Regions from separate parts of the Mesorhizobium sp. B2-9-1 genome, predicted to be linked through region 2. Evidence: predicted binding sites of a transcription regulator. Region 2 holds the regulator's gene; each other region holds the start of a gene.
The links. The regulator PhoB, encoded in region 2, activates phosphate uptake and scavenging genes when phosphate is short. The targets are predictions, from matches to a motif close to TGTCATNNANCTGTCAT.

Region 1 (3,000 bases), on a different contig from region 2:
TTGGCGGCGTCGACCTGCTCGGCCTTGCGCTTGGAATTGTTGGTCAGCATGACATAGACCTTGCCGTTGCCGGCATTGGGCTGGATATCCTCCGGCCGGTCCATCTTGGTGGCGCCGAGCAGGTCGGCGGCGCGGCGCGTCTCGATGAGAACGTCGGCCTGGGAAGCAAAGCCGTTCTCGGCCGTCAGCGGGCCTTGACCGAAAACGATCGGCATCCATTCGACCGAGCCGTCCTCGGCGAATTTGGCCACATGCAACGTGCCGTCGTCGAGCAGGTCCAAGTTGGCGGCGCGGTCGTTCGGGTTGAAAATCCCCTTGGTGACGAATTTGTAGACATAGTCGAAGCGCTCGTCGTCGCCGAGATAGAAGACGACGCGGCCGTCCTTGGCGACGATCGATTCGGCGCCCTCATGCTTGAAGCGGCCCATGGCGGTGCGCTTCCTCGGCACGGAGTTGGGATCGTTGACGTCGACCTCGACGATCCAGCCGAAACGATTGGGCTCGTTCGGCTCCTTGGCGAGGTTGAAGCGGTCGTGATGCGTGCCCCACTCATAGGCGCCTTCCGGAATGCCGAGGCGCTTGTAATTGGCGGCTTCGCTGTGGCCCTCCGGCAATTCGCCCGAGAAATAGCCGTGGATGTTCTCCTCGGCCATCACATAGGTGCCCCAGGGCGTGACGCCGCCGGCGCAATTGTTGAGGGTGCCGATGACCTTGGTACCGGACGGGTCCGCATTGGTCTTGACGCGGTCATGGCCCGCCACCGGGCCGGAGAGCGCCATCTCGGTGGTGGACATGATGCGGCGGTTGAGCTTGCCGTCGCGCACCACTTGCCATTTGCCGCCTTGCTTGCGGATCTCGACGATGGTGCCGCCATGGGCGGCCATCTCGACATCGACCTGCTCCTTTGAGAGCGGCGCCACCTCGGCCTTCTTCTTGCCGTCCTTCTCGACGACCGAGACGATGCCGGGGAACATCAGATGCGGGTTGGTGTATTCGTGGTTGACGACCAAAAGGCCGTGCTCGGCCGAGCCGTCGATCGGAATATAGCCGACATAGTCGTTGTTGTAGCCGAACTGTCTTGCCTGGGCTTCAGCCGACTGCTTCAGCGGATCGAAGTCGGGGGAATCGGAAAACAGCGGATCGCCCCAGCGCAACAGCACGTCGGCGTCATAGCCGGGCGCGACATGGTGCTTGTCGTCGATGCCGGCTTCGAGCTCGTCGAACTTGAAGGCCGAAGCTTCAGCAGCGCGCGCCTCGTCGGCCGCAATCAGCGCCAGCGGACTGACAGTGGCGGCGATGGCCGACACGGCCAGCGAACCCATGAGAAAGCCGCGGCGCGAGAAACGCGCGGCGATGATCTCGCCCATGGTGCGGTTGTCGGTCGGGTTGACCGGCGGGCCGTCATTTTCCTCGAGCTGGCTGGTGCGGAAACGGGTCTCAGGGGTCAGGCTCATGAGTTTGCCCTCGGGCTTCTTGAGTGGCTGGGGATCTTGACCTTTCGACCCCTAAAGCGCGCCGATCACATTTTCGTGACACTGCCGTGATTGAACCGCAATAGTTGTTTGCCGGCTCGCGGCAGCTTTTGCGACACCCGGCTTCGGTCCCTTGAGCGCCTGCGCTCCGCTGCGGTCGGCTTGACGACATCGCCTGCTTCGGAAACAAGAGCTGGCCGGCGTGGCGACGGCGTTTCAAAAAGGGACGGCAAGGTGAGCTTCTGGGGACTGGCGCAACTCGGCATTTCGACCGTGATATTCCTGCTGGCGGCGACGGCGGCCAAGCAATGGGGCATGGCGCCGAGCTTGGCCAAGCTCCTTTTGACGCTGGCGCTCTACTCGGCCGGCAATCTGATCATGCTGAGGCTGGTGCGCGAGTTCGGCATGTCGGTATCGTTCAGCCTGTCGGCGGTGATCCAGCTCGTCGCAGTCAATGTCGTGGCGCTCGCCTTCTTCGGCGAGCGGCTCAATGCCTTGCAGGCGACCGGTGTGGTGCTGGCGATCGCCGCCGTCGCGCTGATCACGCTCGGGCCCTATATGCAGCGGCTGTAGCTGGACCCGAGGGCCCGAATGAAATCGACCGCCAACGCGCTCCTCAACAGGTTGGAATTCCCGGTGCTCGTGGCTGGGCTGGTGATCGCCGGCGGGCTGTGGGGCCTGGTGGAACTCATGGAGGTGGCGCGCGCGACGACGCCGCATGCCTTCGATACGGAAATCCTGCTCGCCTTCCGCCACGCCGGGCAACCGGACAGCCCGATCGGCCCGCTTTGGCTGGAGGGCGCGGTGCGCGACATCACCGCGCTGGGCAGCACGGCAGTGCTGGCGCTGATCACGACGGCGACGATCGCCTATCTGCTCCTGATCCGCAGACCCTCGACAGCCCTGTTCATGTTCGCGGCCGTCGCCGGCGGGCAAGCGCTCTCCAGCCTGCTCAAGCTCGAGGTCGACCGGCCGCGGCCCGATCTCGTCTCGCATCTCGTCACCGAGACCTCGCTCTCATTCCCCAGCGGGCATGCCATGCTGTCGGCCGTGACCTATCTGACGCTCGGTTCCTTGGCGGCCCGCTTCCTGCCGGACCGGACGACCAAGGTCTTCGTGCTCGGCCTCGCCGTGCTCACCACCGTGCTGGTCGGCGCCAGCCGCGTCTATCTCGGCGTGCATTGGCCCTCCGACGTGCTTGCGGGCTGGTGCGCGGGCTTTGCCTGGGCCATGCTGTGCTGGCTCGCGGCGCGCCTGCTGCAGCGACGCAAAGTGGTAGCCGACAGCGATTGACCGATGTCAAGTACATATATAATGATGCTTGAGACATCGTAACATTTATAGTATACATCTTTTAAAAATTCAAAGGTGGATTCCGGCCGATGATCACTGCCGCACAGATGCGCGCCGCGCGGGCGTTGACGGGCATCGACCAGAAGACGCTGGCCGAGCGAGCCGGAGTCTCGCTGCCGACGATCCAGCGCATGGAAGCGAGCGGCGGCGTCGTCAGGGGCGTGGTCGACACGCT
Region 2 (3,000 bases):
AAGGGTGCGCTGTTCACTGGCACGCATTCCTCCGGCGGCGAGTTCGGCCACATGATTCACCGCCCGGGCGGGGCGCTTTGCCGCTGCGGCCGCCGCGGCTGCGTCGAGGCCTATGCCGGCAACTATGCGATCTGGCGCAGCGCCATGAAAATGAGCGAGGACGCCGAGCCGGTCGACGTCGGCGACGCCGACATGCGGGCCCTTGCCGCGAAGGCGCGCGAGAGGGACGGCCCCGAACGGGAGGCTTATCGCCGGGCCGGCGAAGCGCTTGGTTTCGGTCTCGGCAGCCTGTTCGCCCTCATCGATCCGGCGCCCGTCGCCATGGTCGGCGTCAGCGCGGCCGCCTTCGACCTGATCGAGCCGGCGCTGCGCGAGGCGATCGCCCAGACCGCCGGCGGCCAGCACTCGGAATCGATCTCCTTCGACACCGAGCCGAACGAGTTGCCGCTGATCCGCGAAGGCTGCGCCATGCGCGCGCTGACTTTCGTCGACCAGGAAATTTTCGCGCCGGGAGGCCAGGCGAGAGCGGGTGCCGCAGGCAAGAACGTGGCCTGAGGCAGCCTTGAAGAGGTCCGGGGACAGCAGCAGACGCTTGAAATTAGCGAAGGCCCCACAGCTTCGTCATTCCAGGGCGGAGCAGGAGCGAAGCTCCGTCGCGGAGACCCTGGAATCCATGCCGTTACCTCACGCGTCGAGCGCAGCGGTGCAAAATTCTGGACCGCCGCGGCGCGTCGACGTCACGGAATGGATCCTCGGGTCTGCGCTGCGTCGCTTCGCTCCTTGCTCCGCCCGTGGATGACGAGGCACAAGCGTCTCGGCTACTCACCAGCGTGGATGCTGGAAGTGCATGGCCCGTCAGGACTGCGGCGCCCTGGGCCTAATCTTCCCTGATCGCGTAACCCGCGCCGCGGATGGTGCGGATGACATCCGGCATGCGGCCGTTGTTGACGGCCTTGCGCAGGCGGCCGACATGGACGTCGACGGTGCGCTCGTCGATATAGATCGTCTCGCCCCAGACATTGTCGAGCAGCTGGCTACGCGAGAAAACCCGGCCGGGGTGGCGCATCATGAATTCGAGCAGGCGGAACTCGGTCGGGCCGAGCCTGATCTCGCTCTTCTTGCGGTAGACGCGATGCGATTCGCGGTCGAGCACGATGTCGCCGACCTTGAGCACGCTGGACAGCACCTCCGGCTTGGCGCGGCGCAGCAGCGCCTTGACGCGCGCCATGAACTCCGGCGTCGAGAACGGCTTGACCAGATAGTCGTCGGCGCCGGTCGAGAGGCCGCGAACACGGTCGCTTTCTTCGCCCCGCGCGGTCAGCATGATGATCGGCAGCCGCTCGGTCTCGGGCCGCATCCTGAGGCGCCGGCAGAGCTCGATGCCGGAAACTGCCGGCACCATCCAGTCGAGCACGAGCAGATCGGGAACGTTTTCCTGAAGGCGGATTTCGGCCTCGTCGCCGCGGGTCACCACTTCGACCTGGTAACCCTCGGATTCGAGATTGTAGCGGAGCAGCACCCCAAGCGGCTCCTCGTCCTCCACCACCATGATGCGTGGCGCGATCATTGGCAGATACCCTTCGTCAGGCCGCCGGCGCCGACATTGTCGTCTCGTCCTGCTTGGGACGATTCGCGGGCAATTGCGTGCCGGTCAGCACATAATAGGCGTTCTCGGCGATGTTGGTCACATGGTCGCCGATGCGCTCGAGATTCTTGGCGCAGAACAGAAGATGCGTGCAAGCGGTGATGTTGCGCGGGTCTTCCATCATGTAGGTCAGGAGCTCGCGGAAGACGGATGTGTATTTGACGTCGATGCGCTCGTCGTCGTTGCGAAGCTTGGCCAGCGCCGTGGCGTCGCCCACCGTATATTCCTGGATCACAGCCTGGACCTGGATCAGTACCAGCTGCGCCATGGAATCGATCGAATGCGTGAGATCGCGCGGCGCGGCGCTGACGCCGACCGAACCGACGCGCTTGGCGATGTTCTTGGCGAGATCGCCGATGCGTTCGAGGTCGCCCGCCATGCGGATCGAGCCGACCACGTTGCGCAGATCATCGGCCATCGGCTGGCGCTTGGCGATCAGCGTGATGGCGCGGTCGTCGAGCTCGCGCTGGCGCGCGTCCATGATGGCATCGTCGGAAACGACGCGCTGCGCCATGGCATTGTCGGTCTCGAGCAGGGCTCTGGTCGAAGCGCCGACCATCGAGCTGGCGAGATCGCCCATGTCGTTTATGAGCCGGCTGATCTGTCTCAGATCCTCGTCGAAAGAAGCGACGGTATGTTCGGCCATGATGATGTCCTCGTATGAGCTCAGCCGAAGCGGCCGGTGATGTAGTCCTGCGTGCGCTTTTCGCGGGGCGAGGTGAAGATCTTCTCGGTCCGGTCGAACTCCACCAGCTCGCCCAGATACATGAACGCCGTCTGCCGCGACACGCGCGCCGCCTGCTGCATGTTGTGGGTGACGATGACGATCGTGTAGTCGGCCTGCAACTCGTCGATCAATTCCTCGATCTTGGCGGTCGACAGCGGATCGAGCGCCGAGGCCGGCTCGTCGAGCAGGATGACCTCCGGCTTCACCGCCACGGTACGGGCGATGCACAGGCGCTGCTGCTGGCCGCCCGAGAGGCTGAGGCCGCTGGCGTTGAGCTTGTCCTTGACCTCGTTCCAGAGTGCGGCGCGCTTCAGCGCCTGCTCGACGCGGCCGTCCATCTCGGCCTTGCTGATCTTCTCATAGAGCCTGACGCCGAAAGCGATGTTCTCGTAGATCGACATCGGGAACGGCGTCGGCTTCTGGAACACCATGCCGATCTTGGTCCTGAGCAGGTTGAGGTCCTGCGAACGGTCGAGGATGTTCTTGCCGTCGAGCAGCACCTGGCCCTCGGCGCTCTGCTTCGGATAGAGCTCGTAGATGCGGTTGAGCACGCGCAGCAGCGTCGACTTCCCGCAGCCCGACGGGCCGATGAAGGCGGTCACGCTGCGCTCGGGCAGGGACAGGTTGA
Region 3 (3,000 bases), on a different contig from region 2:
CGGTGGAGGAGAACAAGGCCGACGTCGAACCAAAAGAGTGAGTGATCCATGGCTCGAGAGCTTCTACGGATCGGATACTGCGTGCATGGCGGATCGCATACGTTGGCGATTAGCCGAAACGCTCCTCGCTTCGTCATCCTAGGGCGGAGCAAGGAGCGCAGCGACGCGGCGCAGACCCTAGGATCCATGCCATGACTTTGACGTGTCGCGACGGTGCAGACAATGGCGCCGAAACGCCGGCCCAGACAGCCTCTTTCTGCACCGCTGCATTCTACGGCAGGTGTAACGGCATGGATTCTAGGGTCTGCGCGCGTCGCTTCGCTCCTTGCTCCGCCCTAGAATGACGACGTTGCGAGGGAACCGGCCAATCTCCAAGGTTTTCGCGATAGTCCATCGGATTCTTAGCTGCGCCAATGGGGCGCCCAGGAATTAGGAGAGCCAAAAAATGTCGAAACTGCTCGTCAAGGCCGACAAGGGCCACGGCCATGTCGCTCATGTCACGCCGCAAAGCGCCGGCTGGACCTATGTCGGTTTTGATCTGCATCGGCTTCGTCCGGGCGAGACGGTGTCCGGCAAAACGGGCGAGCGCGAGGTCTGCCTGGTCTTCGTCACCGGCAAAGGCAAGGCGTCGGCCGGCGGCAAGGATCTCGGCCTGCTCGGCGAGCGCATGTCGCCCTTCGAAGGCAAGCCGTGGTCGGTCTATGTGCCGCAAGGCGCCGACTGGTCGGTGACCGCCGATACCGAGCTGGAGCTCGCCGTCTGCTCGGCGCCTGGCCTCGGTGGCCGTCTGCCGGTGCGCGTCATCGGACCTGACGATCTCGGCCAGGAGGTGCGCGGCAAGGGCACCAACACGCGCTACGTCACCAACATCCTGCCCGAGGGCAAGCCGGCGGATTCGCTACTGGTGGTCGAGGTGATCACCCCCGGCGGCCACACCTCCAGCTATCCTCCGCACAAGCACGACCAGGACAATCTGCCGGCCGAATCCTATCTCGAGGAGACCTATTACCACCGCCTCAACCCGCCGCAGGGCTTTGCCTTCCAACGCGTCTACACCGATGCCGACCGCAACGGCGTGCGCGAGCTGGACGAGGCGATGGCGATCGAGGACGGCGATGTCGTGCTGGTGCCCAAGGGCTATCATCCTTGCGCGGCCTGCCACGGCTACGACCTTTATTACCTCAACGTCATGGCCGGACCGAAGCGGACGTGGAAATTCCACAACGCGGCCGAGCATGAGTGGCTGATGAAGGCCTGATCGGCACGCCGGCAAAGCCGTTGGTCCAGGCCGGAAAAATCGTCGGCTAACGAGCTCCGTGCTGGACTTGCCTTCGAAAACCCACGAAAGCTTCGTCAATCCGTCATGGAAATCACCTATGGCAGCGGTTCCGGTGCATGTCGCCGCAAGCGCTCCGGCGTTTTGGGCCACGACTTGCCAAGACAATGACTTGAAGCGCGTCGCATATTCCTTTGGGGCGCGCAGCGCGCTTGACGAGGAACGCCCATGCGCTACGCGATCTACTACACCCCGGGGCAGGACGAGAAGCTGGCGCGCATTGCCGCTAACTGGCTGGGCCGCGACCCGTTTGGCGCGGCGACGCGGCCGGTCGAGGCCGTGGGCGATCTGTCGGCCGCGGAAGTCGCTTTCCATACCGCCTCCGCCCGGCGCTACGGATTCCATGCGACGCTGAAAGCCCCGTTCCGGCTGGCGCTGAACGAGACGGAAGCTTCGCTCCGCGCCGCGCTCGACGCTTTCGCCGGAACGACGCCGCCTGTGATCATCCCGCGTCTCGTCGTCGGCCAGATCGACGGCTTTTTCGCGCTGGTGCCGGAAACGCAGTTTGCGCCGCTCAACGATTTCGCCGGCGAGGTGGTGCGCGCCTTCGATCCGTTCCGCGCGCCGCTGACCGAGGCCGAGATCGAGCGCCGCAGCCCCGATGCGCTGAAGCCGGACGAGTTCCGCAATCTCTGCCAATGGGGTTATCCTTACGTCTTCGATACGTTCCGCTTCCACATGACGCTCTCGGGGCGGGTCGGGCCACAGGAAAGCCCACGTCTTCGTGCAGCGATCGACGGCCTGTTCGCCGACGTGCTGCGGCAGCCGGTGCCGGTGGATGCGCTGACATTGTTCGTCGAAAGCGAGCCCGGCGCCCCGTTCATGGTGCTTTCCCATCATGCGCTTGGCCGCCGGGCTGCCCGCAAGACCGCCTAGGGCGGATCAGCGGAAACGCTGAACCGCCCTATCTTTTTGTTTTTACGCAATTCCGGACGGAAAACCGCAAGGCACTTTTCCTGGAATTGCTCTGAAGCGACTGCTTGAGATAGGACCGCCCGAGATGACCGCCGAAACCATTCTCACCAATGCCCGCATCGTGTTGCCCGACGAAATCGTCGAGGGCTCGCTTTTGTTGCGCGACGGCCTGATTGCCACCGTCGAGCCCGGTGCCGTTCGCGCCGGCGAGGACATGGGCGGCGATTACATCATCCCGGGCCTTGTCGAGCTGCACACCGATCACCTCGAGGGCCATTATGCGCCGCGCCCGAAAGTGCGCTGGAACCCGATCGCCGCCGTGCTTGCCCATGACGCCCAGGTGGCGACCGCCGGCATCACCACGGTGCTCGACGCCTTGCGCGTCGGCATGGACGAGGATGCCGACCTGAAATCCGACGACGTCCGCAAGCTGGCCGACGCGATCGAGGACAGCGTGCGCCAGGATCGGCTCAGGGCCGATCATTTCATCCATCTGCGCTGCGAGGTCTCGGCGCCGGACTGCCTCGAGGCTTTCGCCAATTTCGAGACAGACGAGCGGGTGAAGCTCGCCTCGCTGATGGATCACGCGCCCGGACAGCGCCAGTTCGTCAACCTCGAGACCTATGCCTACTACTACCAGCGCAAGCTGAAGCTGACGGACCGCGACTTCCAGAAATTCTGCGAGAAGCGGATGGCCGAATCGGCCCGCAATTCCGGTCCGAACCGCGTCTTCATCTCGGCCGCCTGCC

Region 1: FJW05_RS14925 (PhoX family phosphatase) is a predicted target of PhoB. The motif match lies at 1,519-1,535, and genes of this name have one in related genera.
Region 3: FJW05_RS15890 (DUF1045 domain-containing protein) is a predicted target of PhoB. The motif match lies at 1,349-1,365, and genes of this name have one in related genera.

The regions. Positions count from the first base shown of each region.
Region 1 is NZ_VFTP01000007.1:21,568-24,567, forward strand. It holds gene FJW05_RS14925 (PhoX family phosphatase) at 1-1,454, opposite strand, end outside; gene FJW05_RS14930 (hypothetical protein) at 1,707-2,045, shown strand; gene FJW05_RS14935 (phosphatase PAP2 family protein) at 2,064-2,765, shown strand; gene FJW05_RS14940 (helix-turn-helix transcriptional regulator) at 2,855-3,000, shown strand, end outside.
Region 2 is NZ_VFTP01000006.1:201,355-204,354, forward strand. It holds gene FJW05_RS14490 (ROK family protein) at 1-555, shown strand, start outside; gene phoB (phosphate regulon transcriptional regulator PhoB) at 878-1,567, opposite strand; gene phoU (phosphate signaling complex protein PhoU) at 1,584-2,291, opposite strand; gene pstB (phosphate ABC transporter ATP-binding protein PstB) at 2,312-3,000, opposite strand, start outside.
Region 3 is NZ_VFTP01000007.1:206,400-209,399, reverse strand. It holds gene FJW05_RS15900 (DUF3329 domain-containing protein) at 1-41, shown strand, start outside; gene iolB (5-deoxy-glucuronate isomerase) at 446-1,258, shown strand; gene FJW05_RS15890 (DUF1045 domain-containing protein) at 1,505-2,212, shown strand; gene FJW05_RS15885 (alpha-D-ribose 1-methylphosphonate 5-triphosphate diphosphatase) at 2,337-3,000, shown strand, end outside.